DNA from 3 places in the Pseudarthrobacter sp. RHLT3-21 genome. Region 1 is predicted to be linked to each of the others. Evidence: riboswitches for the same ligand, from Rfam matches in the RefSeq annotation. Region 1 holds a riboswitch; each other region holds the start of a gene.
What was found. Region 1 has a riboswitch for thiamine pyrophosphate ahead of thiC (phosphomethylpyrimidine synthase ThiC). Riboswitches for the same ligand answer to the same signal wherever they lie in the genome.

Region 1 (4,273 bases):
GTAGAAGTTAGTGTCGTTTTGGTCGCTCATAACGACACTTACGGCTACCCGGTTGGGATGTCATTGCCGTGGAATAGGGTTGGCTCATGTTTAAGCAGCGCGTAGTGTTCGTGCACGGCGCCGGACCTTTCGGTGCGGCGGCGTGGCCGCGCCAGCATGGAATGGCGCTGACGTACGACGCCCTGTTCCTGCGGCGGCACGGCTTTGACCCCGTCGCTGAACCCATGGAGTCCTCGTTCACTGAAGACACTGCCATCATCCTGCGCTCCCTTGCCGATGACGGCCGCGGTGCCGCCGGCGGCCACGTTGTCGCCCACGCCCAGGGCGCCATTGCGGCCATGATGGCCGCCGTCGAACGCCCCGATCTGGTGTTTTCCCTCACCCTGGTTGAACCGGCGTGCCTGTCCCTGACCGCCGAACTTCCGGCCACATCTGCCCACAGGGCCCTGATGCAACCGCTGTTCGACGTCCGGCACCAACTCAGTGACGAAGACTTCCAGCGTGAGTTCGTACGGAGGATGTTCGCGGCGGACCTGCAGGAGCCCGCCACGCCGGAGGAACAACGGTCAGCACGCCGGCTCCGGTTGCAGGCACCGTCCTGGGACGCGCCGCTGCACATTGTTCCGGGCGTCCCCACCATGGTCCTGACTGGCGGCTGGGAACCGCTCTACGAGGAGATCGCCGGATATCTGCAGGAAACCGGTGCCCTGCACCGCATTGCTGCGGGAGGACACCGGCCCCAGGACTCTGCCGAAGGTGACCGTGCCATCCGGTCCTTCATCGCCGACGTCGGCAGGTCACGCTCAGTTCAGGCTTCCTGAGCCATCAGCTCCCGGCAGGGATCCGCAGCTCGGGGAGGTAGACCTTCCCGCCGGCGGCCAGGAACTCCGCACTCTTTTCGCGCATCCCGCTGTAGGCCTCGGCGATGGCCGCCTGCGAATCTGCGGAACCGTATTCGTCCCTGATGTCCTGGCTGATTTTCATGGAGCAGAACTTCGGGCCGCACATGGAGCAGAAGTGGGCCGTTTTCGCCGGCTCGGCCGGCAGCGTCTCGTCATGGAAGGCCTCCGCTGTAACCGGGTCAAGGGATAGCGCGAACTGGTCGCGCCAGCGGAACTCGAACCGGGCTTTGGACAGGGCATCGTCCCGTTCATGGGCGCCGGGGTGGCCCTTGGCAAGGTCGGCTGCATGGGCGGCGATCTTGTAGGTGATCACCCCGGTCTTCACGTCGTCCTTGTTCGGGAGGCCAAGGTGTTCCTTGGGCGTGACATAACAGAGCATCGCCGTGCCGTAGCGGGCGATCTCGGTGGCTCCGATGGCTGACGTGATGTGGTCATAGCCCGGGGCAATGTCTGTGACCAGCGGCCCCAGCGTGTAGAACGGGGCGCCCTTGCAGAGTTCCTGCTGGCGTTCCACGTTCTCCCGCACCAGGTGGAAGGGGACGTGCCCGGGACCCTCCACCATGACCTGTACATCGAATTCCCACGCCCGCTGGGTCAATTCGGCCAGGGTGTCGAGCTCGGCGAACTGGGCGGCGTCGTTGGCGTCCGCCGTCGCTCCCGGGCGCAGTCCGTCGCCCAGGGAGAACGCGACGTCGTATTTGGCGAAGATCTCGCAAAGCTCGTCGAAGTGCGTGTAGAGGAAGTTCTCCTGGTGGTGGGCAAGACACCAGCCCGCCATGATCGCACCGCCCCGGGAGACAATGCCGGTGACGCGGTTTGCCGTCAGCGGCACGTAACGCAGCAGCACACCGGCGTGGATGGTCATGTAGTCCACGCCCTGCTCGCACTGCTCAATGACCGTGTCCCGGAAGATCTCCCACGTCAGTGCGTTGGCCTCGCCGTTGACCTTCTCCAATGCCTGGTAAATGGGCACTGTTCCGATGGGCACGGGGGAGTTGCGGATGAGCCATTCCCGGGTGGTGTGGATATCATCGCCGGTGGACAGGTCCATCACCGTGTCGGCGCCCCACTGGGTGGCCCATTGGAGTTTGTCCACTTCCTCGGCAATGGAGCTGGTCACCGCGGAGTTGCCGATGTTCGCGTTGATCTTCACCAGGAAGGCCTTGCCGATGATCATCGGTTCTGATTCCGGGTGGTTGATGTTGTTGGGGATGATGGCGCGGCCGGCAGCGACTTCGCTGCGGACCAGTTCCACGCCGCAGTTTTCGCGGAGGGCAACGAACTGCATCTCCGGCGTGATGAGACCCTGCCGGGCGTAGTGCATCTGCGTGACATTCTTGCCCCCGACGGCGCGGCGGGGCACCGGCTGCGCGCCCTTCCACTCTGCGGAGGCTGCGCCGCGACGCACTGCTGACTTGCCGTCGTCGAGCAGGTTCCGTTCCCGGCCGCTGTAGGGCTCGGTGTCGCCGCGGGCGGCGATCCACTCCGAGCGGAACGGGTTGAGACCCACCACCGGATCACTGCCCGGACCGGCCGTGCGGTAGGTCCGGAAAGGCCCGTTCGCCTCGCCGTTCGGTGACGGTTCCAGCGCGATCTCGGTCACGGGAACCCGGATCCCGGTGGCGTCATCAGTGATAAACGCCAGCGAATGGGACTTCAGTGACTGGGTTTCAGGCTGGACCGTTTGATCCTGGTCGGCTTCATTTTGGGCAGGGATCAGCTGTGTTTCTTGTGTATTCAATGAATACTCACTTCCTTCGCCGGCATTACCCGGACAGGTTCAACGGTCGCAGGCTGCGTTAGCCCGATCTCAGCCCCTGCAAGGGCTCCCGTGTGGTCAATTCGAAGCTACCACAGGCCGAGGGTGGCCTGGTGACAGCAATCACGGGAAGCGGTCGCAACCTGTCTGCTCAGCCACTTGAATTAAATTGAAGCTTCAAGTAAATTGGAGCTATAGTCGCCTTCGACCCCGAAGGCCACCGGACCGGGAGTTTTCAATGTCTGCAGAAGCCACCAGCCAGGATCTCCTTCCTGCCGATCTCTCCATGGGCACCGTGATGCTCAAGGTAGGCGACATGAAGCTGATGACCGACTACTACCAGCGTGCGCTCGGCCTGGAGGTTGTCGCCGAACAGGACGGCGGAATCTACCTTGGCCGGCTCCAGCGCCCCCTGGTCCACCTCGCGGCCGCGCCGTCGTTGAACCTGCCCGCGAGGGGAGAGGCCGGGCTGTTCCATACCGCGCTGCTCTTTGATGACCAGGCTTCGCTTGCTGCAACGGTAGCCACGGCCGCACAGTACGAACCCCGCTCCTTCACCGGCAGCGCAGACCACCTCGTCAGCGAGGCCTTCTACTTCAATGACCCCGAAGGCAACGGCATCGAACTCTACTGGGACCGGCCCCGCGAAAACTGGTCTTGGAACGGCAAGGACGTGGTGATGGACAGCCTGGCCCTGCCGCCGCAGCGCTACCTTGAGCAGCACCTGACGCCGGAATCCATGAGCGGCCAGCAGGCCACCGAAGCCGGCATAGGCCACGTCCACCTCCAGGTGGGCGACGTCCAGTCGGCGCACGATTTCTACGTGGGCACGCTTGGCTTCGAGAAGACCGCGGGCTGGCACGGGCAGGCCCTGTTTGTCTCCGCGGGCCGGTACCACCACCACATGGCCATGAACGTCTGGAACAGCCGCGGCGCCGGGCCCCGCAAGGACACCCTGGGCCTGGGCGAGGTGCTCATCGAGGTCCCTTCGGGGGACGACGTCGGAGCGCTCGCCGACCGCCTGAAGGTCGCCGGTGTGGCCTCGCACCACACGGGCGCTGAACTTCGGTTCGAGGATCCTTGGCGCAACAGCATCCGTGTCGCCGTCCGCTGAGTGCGGATGCCAAATGTGCGGCGCGCCTTGTACTAGGCTGATTCTGAACGGCCGGGGCGGCGCCTTATGCTGCCCTTCTGGGCCGCACCGTCGACGGAATGAGAGCTGTTCCCATGGGCTTCACTGAAATTTTTGTTGCCACCCACGATGCCGCGCTAAGGCGGGCCGATGTCCTTGATGACGGCGGCTCCCCGACGGGCCCTGCCCTGCGGATCCCCGGAATCAGCGATTTCGAAATCGAACAGCTGGGCGACCTTGCCGGTGCTGCGGTCCATGCCGGTGGCGCGGACTACGAACTGGCCATGGTTGACGTGGCCAGTGATTCCCTCCTTGGAGTTCCGCCGGCCATGGTGCGTGCGCTGGCGGACCTGCTCAGCTATGAGACTGAAGGTGAAGGCAATGTCCTGGACGACGTCGCTGAAAAGTGGGCCACCCAGGATGACATGCCCTTCGGCGCGGCCGAGGCCCGGACCTATGTCCAGCAGTTCGCGGAGCTGG
Region 2 (4,273 bases), 340 kb from region 1:
ATCGCATCGAATTCCTGGCCCACATGGTTGACCAGGAGCGCGGCCTCCACGGTGTCCAGCGCCATGCGTTCCATCCGCGATGCCAGCTGGTCGGATCCGGCCATGATCTCCGGCAGTGACGGCAGGGCTTCCCGTGCCCAGTCCGGTACCTGCTTGCCGTTGCTCAGGGCTTCGCAAATCACCAGGACAAAGCGGTCGATCAGGCGCCGGAGTGGTGCTGTGGTGTGGGCATAGGCGGCGCCGATGGCGGACTGGATCGCGTCGTCCGGCACGATGCCGTCGAACGCCGTGTAGCTGGCGCCGCGGAACAGCATGCCGGCGGAGTGCAGGATGGCCAGTTGCCGGGGCTGGGTCGGATCAAGGCTGCGGAGGTATTCGCCGTAGCTGATTTTTCCGTCCCATGGCTTGCCCAAGGCCTCGGTCTGGATGCGGAAGTGACGCAGGGAGCGCTCGTCCGGCGCGGGCATGGTGCGCAGTATGCCCACTTTTCCCGCCAACATCAGGTTTGCCGCCGCCATCCCGGTCATCAGGGAAATCTGGGCGTTCCAGTCCTCCACCGGAAGCTGCGGCGCCGCGGCAATCCGGTAGCCGCCGTCGGGCAGTTGCACGATTTCCTGCTCGGGCATGTTCAGGCTGGCGCCGCCACGCTGCCGCTCCAGTTCAACGCGCTTGAGCCCTACTTCCTTCAGGAGCTGCAGGACAGGGCCGGCCGTCCCGGCGTCGAGTTCGGCCTGGACTCCCTTGTAGCTCAGCTTGGCCCGGCTGCGGATGGTGGCCCTGCGGACACTCACCGCGGAGACCTGTGCGGTGTCGTCCAGCCCGAACTCCCACACATAGGCGGAACAGAGCTGCCCGGCCAGGAGGCTGCCGGCCCCTTCGCTGATGACCTCCGGGTGCAGCGGGATACGGCCGTCCGGGGCGTAAAACGTCTGGCCGCGGCGCCGGGTCTCTGCATCCAGTCCGCCGCCGGGGCGGACAAAGGACGGCACGTCGGCGATGGCGTAAAGCACCCGGTAGCCAGGGCCCGCGCGCTCGATGAACAGGGCCTGGTCCAGGTCAGTGGACGACGCCGGATCGATGGTGAGGAAGTCCACGTCCGTCAGGTCGGCGCCGGGCAACTCGTGCGCGGCCACTGCCGTTTCCGCGTCCCGGACCGCCTCCGCCGGGTAGGGTCCCGGTAGTTCCAGCTCGGTCCGCAGGGCGCTCAGTGCCGCCGCGAGGTCGTTGGTCTGCTCGTGGACATTGGGGGCCAACCGATGATGTGACACGAAAGTCAGGTTAGCCCGATTTCCACGGATCGTGCACGCCCGCCGTCCGCGACGCGGGGGATTCTCAGGATGCGCCCGCGTCCAGGGCCGCCAGGAGCGCCGCCGCCGCCGCTGCGGGATCGGAGGCCTCGGTGATGGCACGCACCACAACAATCCTGCCGGCACCGGCCTCCACCACCTGCTCCACGTTGCCGAGATCGATGCCTCCGATGGCAAACCAGGGGAAAGTGGCCGGGGTGCCACCGGCAGCGCGGACTGCATCCGCCGCGTACCGCACCAGGTCAAGGCCGACGGCGGCCCGGCCGGGTTTGGTGGGAGTGGCCCAGACCGGTCCGACGCAGAAGTAGTCCAGGCCGCGTTCGGACGTCAGCCCGCCGGACAGCCGGATGGCGCCTTCAATCTGCTCGGCGGTGTGTGTGGAAAGCCCGATCGCCGCGGGGGCCCCGAGCAGGGTGCGGGCGGACGCGACCGGCAGGTCCTTCTGCCCGATGTGGAAGACGGGGGCGCTGGACAGCATCGCGATATCGGCACGGTCGTTGACGGCCCACAGCTTTCCGTGACGTTCGGCCGCCGCCTGAACCACGGCCAGCAGCTCCAGCTCTTCCGCCGCCTCGATCGCCTTGTCGCGGAGCTGGATGATGTCGACGCCGCCGGCAAAAGCCGCGTCCACAAACTCGCCAAAGTCCCCGCGGTCACGGCGCGCGTCGGTGCACAGATACAGCCTGGCGCTGTGCGGGAGGCCCGTGTCTATGCCGTCGGTGGGGTCTGTTCCGGTCAAGGATGTGGGGGTGGAAGAGGCGGCGGAGGACGTGCCTGCAGCGGCGAAAGATTGCGCGTTCATGGAAACCAGCCTAATTCCCCTAAACTGGGCGGGTACTGCGGGAGCCCGATGCAGCCGTCACAAAGCGGCCGGGCTGAGAGGGCGTCAGAGCCGACCGCTTGACCTGATCCGGCTAGTACCGGCGTAGGGAAGGAACCATATGCCCCCCGCAATAAGCAACCAACCTGAGACTGCATCAGCCAGCCCGGCCGCCGTGCTGCACGCCGACGTGGCAGTCATCGGCGGCGGAGTCATCGGCCACGCCATAGCCTGGGAGGCCCGGCGATCCGGCCGTTCCGTCGTGCTGATCGATGACGCGCCCGGGAACGGGGCCAGCTGGGCAGCCGCCGGCATGCTTGCCCCTGTGAGCGAACTGCATTACCAGGAGGAAGACCTCCTGGAGCTGATGCTGGCGTCCTCCGGCCTGTGGCCTGCCTTCGCGGCAGACCTCGCCCTGGCGGGGGCTGGAGAGACCGGATATCTGACGACGCCGACCCTCGCCATCGGCGCGGACGCTGCGGACCGCCGGGCGCTGATGGACCTCCGGGCCGTGCAGCAGGCCAGCGGCCTGGTGGTGGAACCCCTGACCGTCCGTGCGGCCAGGACGAGGGAATCCCTGCTCAGCCCGGCAATATCCTGCGCCCTGGACATCCCCGCCGACCACCAGGTGGATCCACGGAAACTGGTGGCGTGCCTCCAGGAAGTCCTGGCCGTCCACGAACCGGGAGCAGGAACCGCCGTGGCAGGTGCCCGCGGGGGATTTGCCGTTGACCAGCGGGCCGCTGCCCTTCTCTGGGAGGACGGCCGCGTCAGCGGCGTGAAGCTCGCCCACGGCGGAACCGTCCAAGCGCGCGAGACCATCGTGGCCAACGGATTGCAGGCGGCGTCGCTGGATGGCCTCCCGGAAGGACTGCAGCTGCCCTTGCGGCCTGTCTACGGTGACATCCTTCGACTAGCAGTTCCGCAGCACCTGCGCCCGCTCCTCACCTCGACGGTCCGCGGAATGGTCCATGGCGTGCCGGTCTACATCGTTCCCCGGCAGGACGGCACCGTGGTGATCGGGGCAACGCAGCGGGAGGACGCGCTCGCCGGGACCGGCGACGGTGCTGTCTCGGCCGGCGGCGTCTACCAGTTGCTGCGTGACGCCCAGGTCCTGGTGCCGGCCGTCTCGGAGCTTGAACTCCTGGAATGCACGGCGCGGGCAAGGCCGGCGACTCCGGACAACGCACCTCTTCTCGGCAGGGTACCGGACCGGGCAGCCGGGACCGGCAGCGGGCACAGCGCGGGGAACGCGGGGAACATTGCCGGGCTGATTGTTGCCACCGGGTTCTTCCGCCACGGAGTGCTGCTTGCTCCGGCGGCGGCGGCGATCTGCCGGGACCTGCTGGACGGCCGGACAGACCCGCGATGGGGGGCGCTCAGCCCGGCCCGCTTTTCCGGAAAGCACCAGGTGGCCGGCACAGAGCACGGACTGGCCGGAGTACCGTCCCCACCCAAGGACATCAGCAGCACGAAGGACCTCGACCCACAGAAGGAATCAGCATGAACATCACCCTCAACGGCTCGCGCCATTCCGTGACGGACGACGCCTCCATCACCACCCTCATCAGCCAGATCACGGGCCGTCAACTTGCAGCCAACGGCCAGGCGACAGACGGGCAGAAACTCGGCGTCGCCGTCGCCCATAACTCCGAAGTAGTACCCCGCAGCCAGTGGTTCGTCACGGCGCTCGCCGAAGGTGACGACGTCGAACTGGTCACAGCAGTCCAGGGAGGCTGACACCATGACAGTAACCAGCAACATCAGCACACAGAACCGGCCCGAGGCCGCAGACAGGCTGGTCATCGACGGCGTCGAGCTCGGCTCCCGCCTCATCATGGGCACCGGTGGCGCCCCGAGCCTCGACGGGCTGGGGGCAGCCCTGCTGGCGTCCGGAACCGAACTGACCACGGTGGCCATGCGGCGCTATTCGCCGGCTGAATCGGGGTCCCTTTTCCAGCTCCTGGTGGACCACGGGATCCGGATCCTGCCCAACACCGCAGGCTGCTTCACCGCCCGGGACGCGGTCATGACGGCGGAACTCGCCCGCGAAGCGCTGGAAACCGACTGGATCAAGCTGGAAGTCATCGCCGACGAGCAGACCCTGCTGCCGGACGCCGTGGAGCTCGTGGATGCTACGGAACAG
Region 3 (4,273 bases), on a different contig from region 1:
ACGCGCTCAACGTCAGCAGCCCGGAAGAGGTCGAAAACCTGCGCAGGGAAGTCCGCTCCATCGAAGCGGGCCTGATCAGGATCATGGGCACCCGCGACGAACTCGAAGCAATCCGGCAGGAGGCCGCAGCATGATGCAGACCGTCCTGGCTGTCACGGCAGTCATTCTTTCGCTGGCAGCGGCGGGAGCCATCATCAGGATCTCCCGCGGCCCGTCGCTGCTGGACAGGGTGCTGGCCTCCGACGTCCTGCTCGCGATCCTCGGCGCGGCCCTGTGCATCGACATGGCCGTCAACCGGCACCTGAACAACCTGATGCCGCTGGTGGCGCTGTCCATCGTCGGCTTCATCGGGTCAGTGACCGTTGCCCGCTTTGTGGCCGACCGGCGGGAGCAAGCCAATGAATCCTGAGGCCACCGTGGTTGACAGCGTCATCGATACCGTGTCGGCGGTATTCCTGGTGGTGGGTGCCCTCATGTCGCTCGCCGCCGCCGTCGGGCTGCTCAGCTTCCCGGACCTGCTGAGCCGTATGCACGCGGCCACCAAGCCCCAGGTGCTGGGGCTGTTCCTGCTCCTTGCGGCCATCGGTCTGCAGCTGCGCACCTGGTGGGTGTGGCCGGTGCTGCTGGTGGCCTGGATTTTCCAGCTGCTGACCGTGCCGGTTTCCGCCCATATGGTGGGCCGCGCCGGCTACCGCACCAAACACCTGCACCGCGAGCTCCTCAGCTCCGATGAACTCGACGCCGTGGTCCAGAAGGCGGCACAATCGGCCCGGGATGAGTCCTCCCGGGATGAAGCGTCCGACGGCGGCCGGCGGGACTGAGCGTCACCCACCGTCCGGACCGTCCCGCGTGAGTGACGCCGCCCGCGCGAGTTTTTGTCCAGATAACACGGTTTGACGGACGGTTAGAGGCCGTTATCTGGACAAAAACTCCGGGGTGGTGGTGCGGTTAGACGATGTCCTGGGACTTGGCGAAGCGGGTGATGGCCCGCTGCGTGCCGCGGTTGGCGAGCACCTGGATGATGGTGCTGACGGAGGCCGAAATGAGCGCGAACGTCAGCGCCGAGCGGAGGCTCGTGGGGGTGTCTTCGTCTTTGCCGGTGGGAGGCTTCCGGCCGGTGGACTTTTCCCATACGGTATTGACCATCTTGGTGCCGACGAATCCGGCGCCGAGGCTGATTGCGGTGCCGAGCAGCTTGATGAACAGGTTCATTCGTTGAACTCCTTGTGAGCGGATCCGGGATTGTCTTTAGCCTAACCCGGCTGCATGGACTCCAGAATCTCCCGCAGCGCCTCCACCACGAGGTCGTGGTCCTGTTGCTGGGGCAGGCCTGAGACCGTCACCGTGGCCACGGCGCCAACGCCGGCGACGTAGACCGGGAAGCAGCCGCCGTGCGGTGCGTAAGTCGATTCGTCGAACCAGCCGTGGTCTTCGATGCGGCCTCCGTGCAGCCTGCCACGGAGTCCCACCAGCAACGACGGGATCTCGTACCTGGCGGCGGTGCGCTGCTTGGCCCGGATCCAGTGCTCGTTGTCCGGGGTGGCGCCGTCCAGGGCCACGTGGAACAGCACCTGGTCACCCTTGGTGATGTCTATCGCGATGGGCAGCCGGCGCGTCTTTCCCAGCTCCACCAGGAGCAGCCCCAGGTTGAGGGAATCGTCCTTGGTGAAATGCGGAAACTGCAGCTCGCTGATCTCGGCCTCGATCCGGGCGATCAGCGCCTCAAGCAGCCCCTCCGCCTGGGCCACTCTCGAGTCGGGATTGAAGGCAGTCACAGTCGGGTTGTTGGCAGTCATGGCCCACAATCTACCCCGCCCGCGGTGTAAACTGGACAATGCCCATCAGGGCAGATTTATTAACGACAGGGGAGCGCCGCCGTCGGACATCACTGGCATTTGCCGGGGGACCGAAGACGGGCGCTGAGAGTGCGGACAGCCGCAGACCCTCGAACCTGATCCGGTTAGTACCGGCGCAAGGGAGTCGAGTTCTCGAAGTGTCCGGCAAACGGCGGCAGCGCCGCACACCTGGTACTTTCCCCTCCTGTTCCTCAGGAGGACCGAATGACAACTGCAGCAATCAAAAAGACCGGCAATACCTGGCGCGTTGTGGACATCGTGGTGGCGGCGCTCATCGCCATCACCGGCGGCGTGATCTTCTGGGCCTGGTCCCAGGGCGCCGGCATCATTTCCGCCCCCATGAACGCCGTTTACCCCCCGCTGACCGGCCTGATCGCCGGCGGCTGGATGATCCCGGCGGTGCTGGGCATGCTCATCATCCGCAAGCCCGGCGCGGCGCTCTTCTGCGAAGCGGTGGCCGCCACCGGCGAACTCATCATGGGCTCCCAATACGGCGCCACGGTGCTGATCTCCGGAATCCTGCAGGGCCTGGGCGCCGAACTGGTGTTCTTCCTGCTGGTGTACGGCAACGTCCGGTTCAAGTCCTTCCTGCACCAGAAGTACAACCTCATCGCCGCGCTGCTGGCCGGTGCCGGCGCCGGACTGTTCTGCGGCCTCAATGACTCCTTCCTGCCGTGGGGCTGGAACATCGCCTACGAGCCCGCCGACAAGCTCGCGTACATCGTGTTCTGCACCATCTCCGGCGCAGTGATAGCGGGCGCCTTGTCCTGGATCGCCACCCGCGGCCTGGCCAGGACCGGCGTGCTGAGCTCGTTCGCGTCCCGGAAGGCAGCTTCGGAGCCCGTCTTCAACTGATGACCGCTTCCGACGCCGGCGCTTCCGGAGTGCGCCCCGCCGCGGTGTCCGCCCGTGGCTGGGGCTGGCGGCATGCCGGACGTTCCGCCCCCGCCGTCCATGGGCTCGACCTCGAGATCGCTCCCGGCGAGCGGGTGCTGCTGCTGGGCCCCTCGGGCGCGGGCAAGTCAACGCTGTTGCACGCGCTCGCCGGGGTGCTGGGGGATGAAGGGGACGACGCCGACGAAACCGGTTCGCTGCTGATCGACGGCGTGGTGCCCCGCGGGCAGCGCGGCCGCTCGGGGCTGATGCAGCAGGACCCGGAAACGCAGGTGGTTCTGTCGCGCCTGGGCGACGACGTCGCCTTCGGCGCCGAGAACCTCGCCGTTCCGCCGGACGAGATCTGGCGGCGCGTCCATGAAGCGCTCGACGACGTCGGCCTCCGAAGTGCCGGGGGCCGCGTGGGTGGCGGAGCTGGTTTGAACGCCAACGGCGCCGGTTTGAACGCCGACGGCGGGCCCGGTGCCGCCGGGCTGCCGCTGGACCACCCGACGTCGGCCCTGTCCGGAGGGCAGAAGCAGCGATTGGCTCTGGCCGGTATCCTCGCGATGCGGCCCGGGCTGATCCTGCTGGACGAGCCCACTGCAAACCTTGATCCCGCCGGTGTGCTGGAAGTCCGCGACGCCGTGGGCCGCTGCCTGGACAAGACCGGCGCCACACTCGTTGTGGTGGAGCATCGCGTGTCCGTGTGGAAGGACCTGGTGGACCGGATTGTGGTGCTCCAGCCGGGCTCCGCAGCGGGCTCCGCTGGAAGTTCCGCCGGTACGTCCGCAGTCCTGCTGGACGGGCCGCCGGACCAGGTGCTCGCGGAGGCGCGGGACATGCTGATCGGCGCGGGCGTGTGGGTGCCGGGGTATGTTCCGGCAACCCGCCGCCGTGCGTCCACAGGCTCCGGTGACCTGCTGCTGGCCGCTGAGGACCTGGCCGTCTCCCGCGAGCGTCCGCGGCGCCGCGGCCTCCGGACCATCCCGCCCGTGCCGGTGCAGTCGGGCATCACGGCCCAGGTCCGTTCCGGCCACGCACTCACCGTCACGGGGCCCAACGGCGCCGGCAAGTCAACGTTTGCGCTGACGCTCGCCGGACTTTTGGCGCCGGTGGCGGGGAAGGTGTCCGCCGCTGTCGAGCTTTCCGAGGGGGCCGGGATCAATCCCTTCAAATGGAAAGCCAACCAGCTGATTTCCCGCATCGGAACCGTGTTCCAGGAGCCCGAGCACCAGTTTGTTACCGGCCGGGTGCTGGACGAGCTGATGTTCGGCCCGCGGCACCTGGGGCATGGCGAGGAGCGGGTTGATGAGCTGCTGGAACGGCTGCGCCTGACGCACCTGGTGGACGCCAATCCGTACACGTTGTCCGGCGGCGAGAAGCGGCGCCTGTCGGTGGCCACGGTCTTGGCTGCACACCCGCGTGTGCTGGTGCTCGACGAGCCGACCTTCGGCCAGGACGCCAACACCTGGGCCGAGCTCGCATCCTTCCTCTCGGAATTGCTCGACGCCGGGACCTCCGTGGTTTCCGTGACCCACGAC

Region 2: linked by a shared signal. The riboswitch ahead of thiO (glycine oxidase ThiO) and the one ahead of thiC (phosphomethylpyrimidine synthase ThiC) in region 1 are both predicted to bind thiamine pyrophosphate.
Region 3: linked by a shared signal. The riboswitch ahead of AC50YA_RS12635 (ECF transporter S component) and the one ahead of thiC (phosphomethylpyrimidine synthase ThiC) in region 1 are both predicted to bind thiamine pyrophosphate.

The regions. Positions count from the first base shown of each region.
Region 1 is NZ_JBWZCI010000001.1:413,243-417,515, forward strand. Features, by position in the region: gene AC50YA_RS01885 (alpha/beta hydrolase) at 87-821, shown strand; gene thiC (phosphomethylpyrimidine synthase ThiC) at 826-2,643, opposite strand; TPP riboswitch at 2,638-2,745, opposite strand; gene AC50YA_RS01895 (VOC family protein) at 2,900-3,775, shown strand; gene AC50YA_RS01900 (hypothetical protein) at 3,889-4,273, shown strand, end outside.
Region 2 is NZ_JBWZCI010000001.1:74,581-78,853, forward strand. Features, by position in the region: gene AC50YA_RS00380 (RNB domain-containing ribonuclease) at 1-1,268, opposite strand, end outside; gene thiE (thiamine phosphate synthase) at 1,333-2,109, opposite strand; TPP riboswitch at 2,137-2,256, shown strand; gene thiO (glycine oxidase ThiO) at 2,249-3,634, shown strand; gene thiS (sulfur carrier protein ThiS) at 3,631-3,867, shown strand; gene AC50YA_RS00400 (thiazole synthase) at 3,872-4,273, shown strand, end outside.
Region 3 is NZ_JBWZCI010000010.1:33,455-37,727, forward strand. Features, by position in the region: gene AC50YA_RS12610 (Na+/H+ antiporter subunit E) at 1-134, shown strand, start outside; gene AC50YA_RS12615 (MrpF/PhaF family protein) at 131-409, shown strand; gene mnhG (monovalent cation/H(+) antiporter subunit G) at 399-821, shown strand; gene AC50YA_RS12625 (DUF4235 domain-containing protein) at 949-1,212, opposite strand; gene AC50YA_RS12630 (heme-degrading domain-containing protein) at 1,254-1,796, opposite strand; TPP riboswitch at 1,854-1,996, shown strand; gene AC50YA_RS12635 (ECF transporter S component) at 2,061-2,711, shown strand; gene AC50YA_RS12640 (ABC transporter ATP-binding protein) at 2,711-4,273, shown strand, end outside.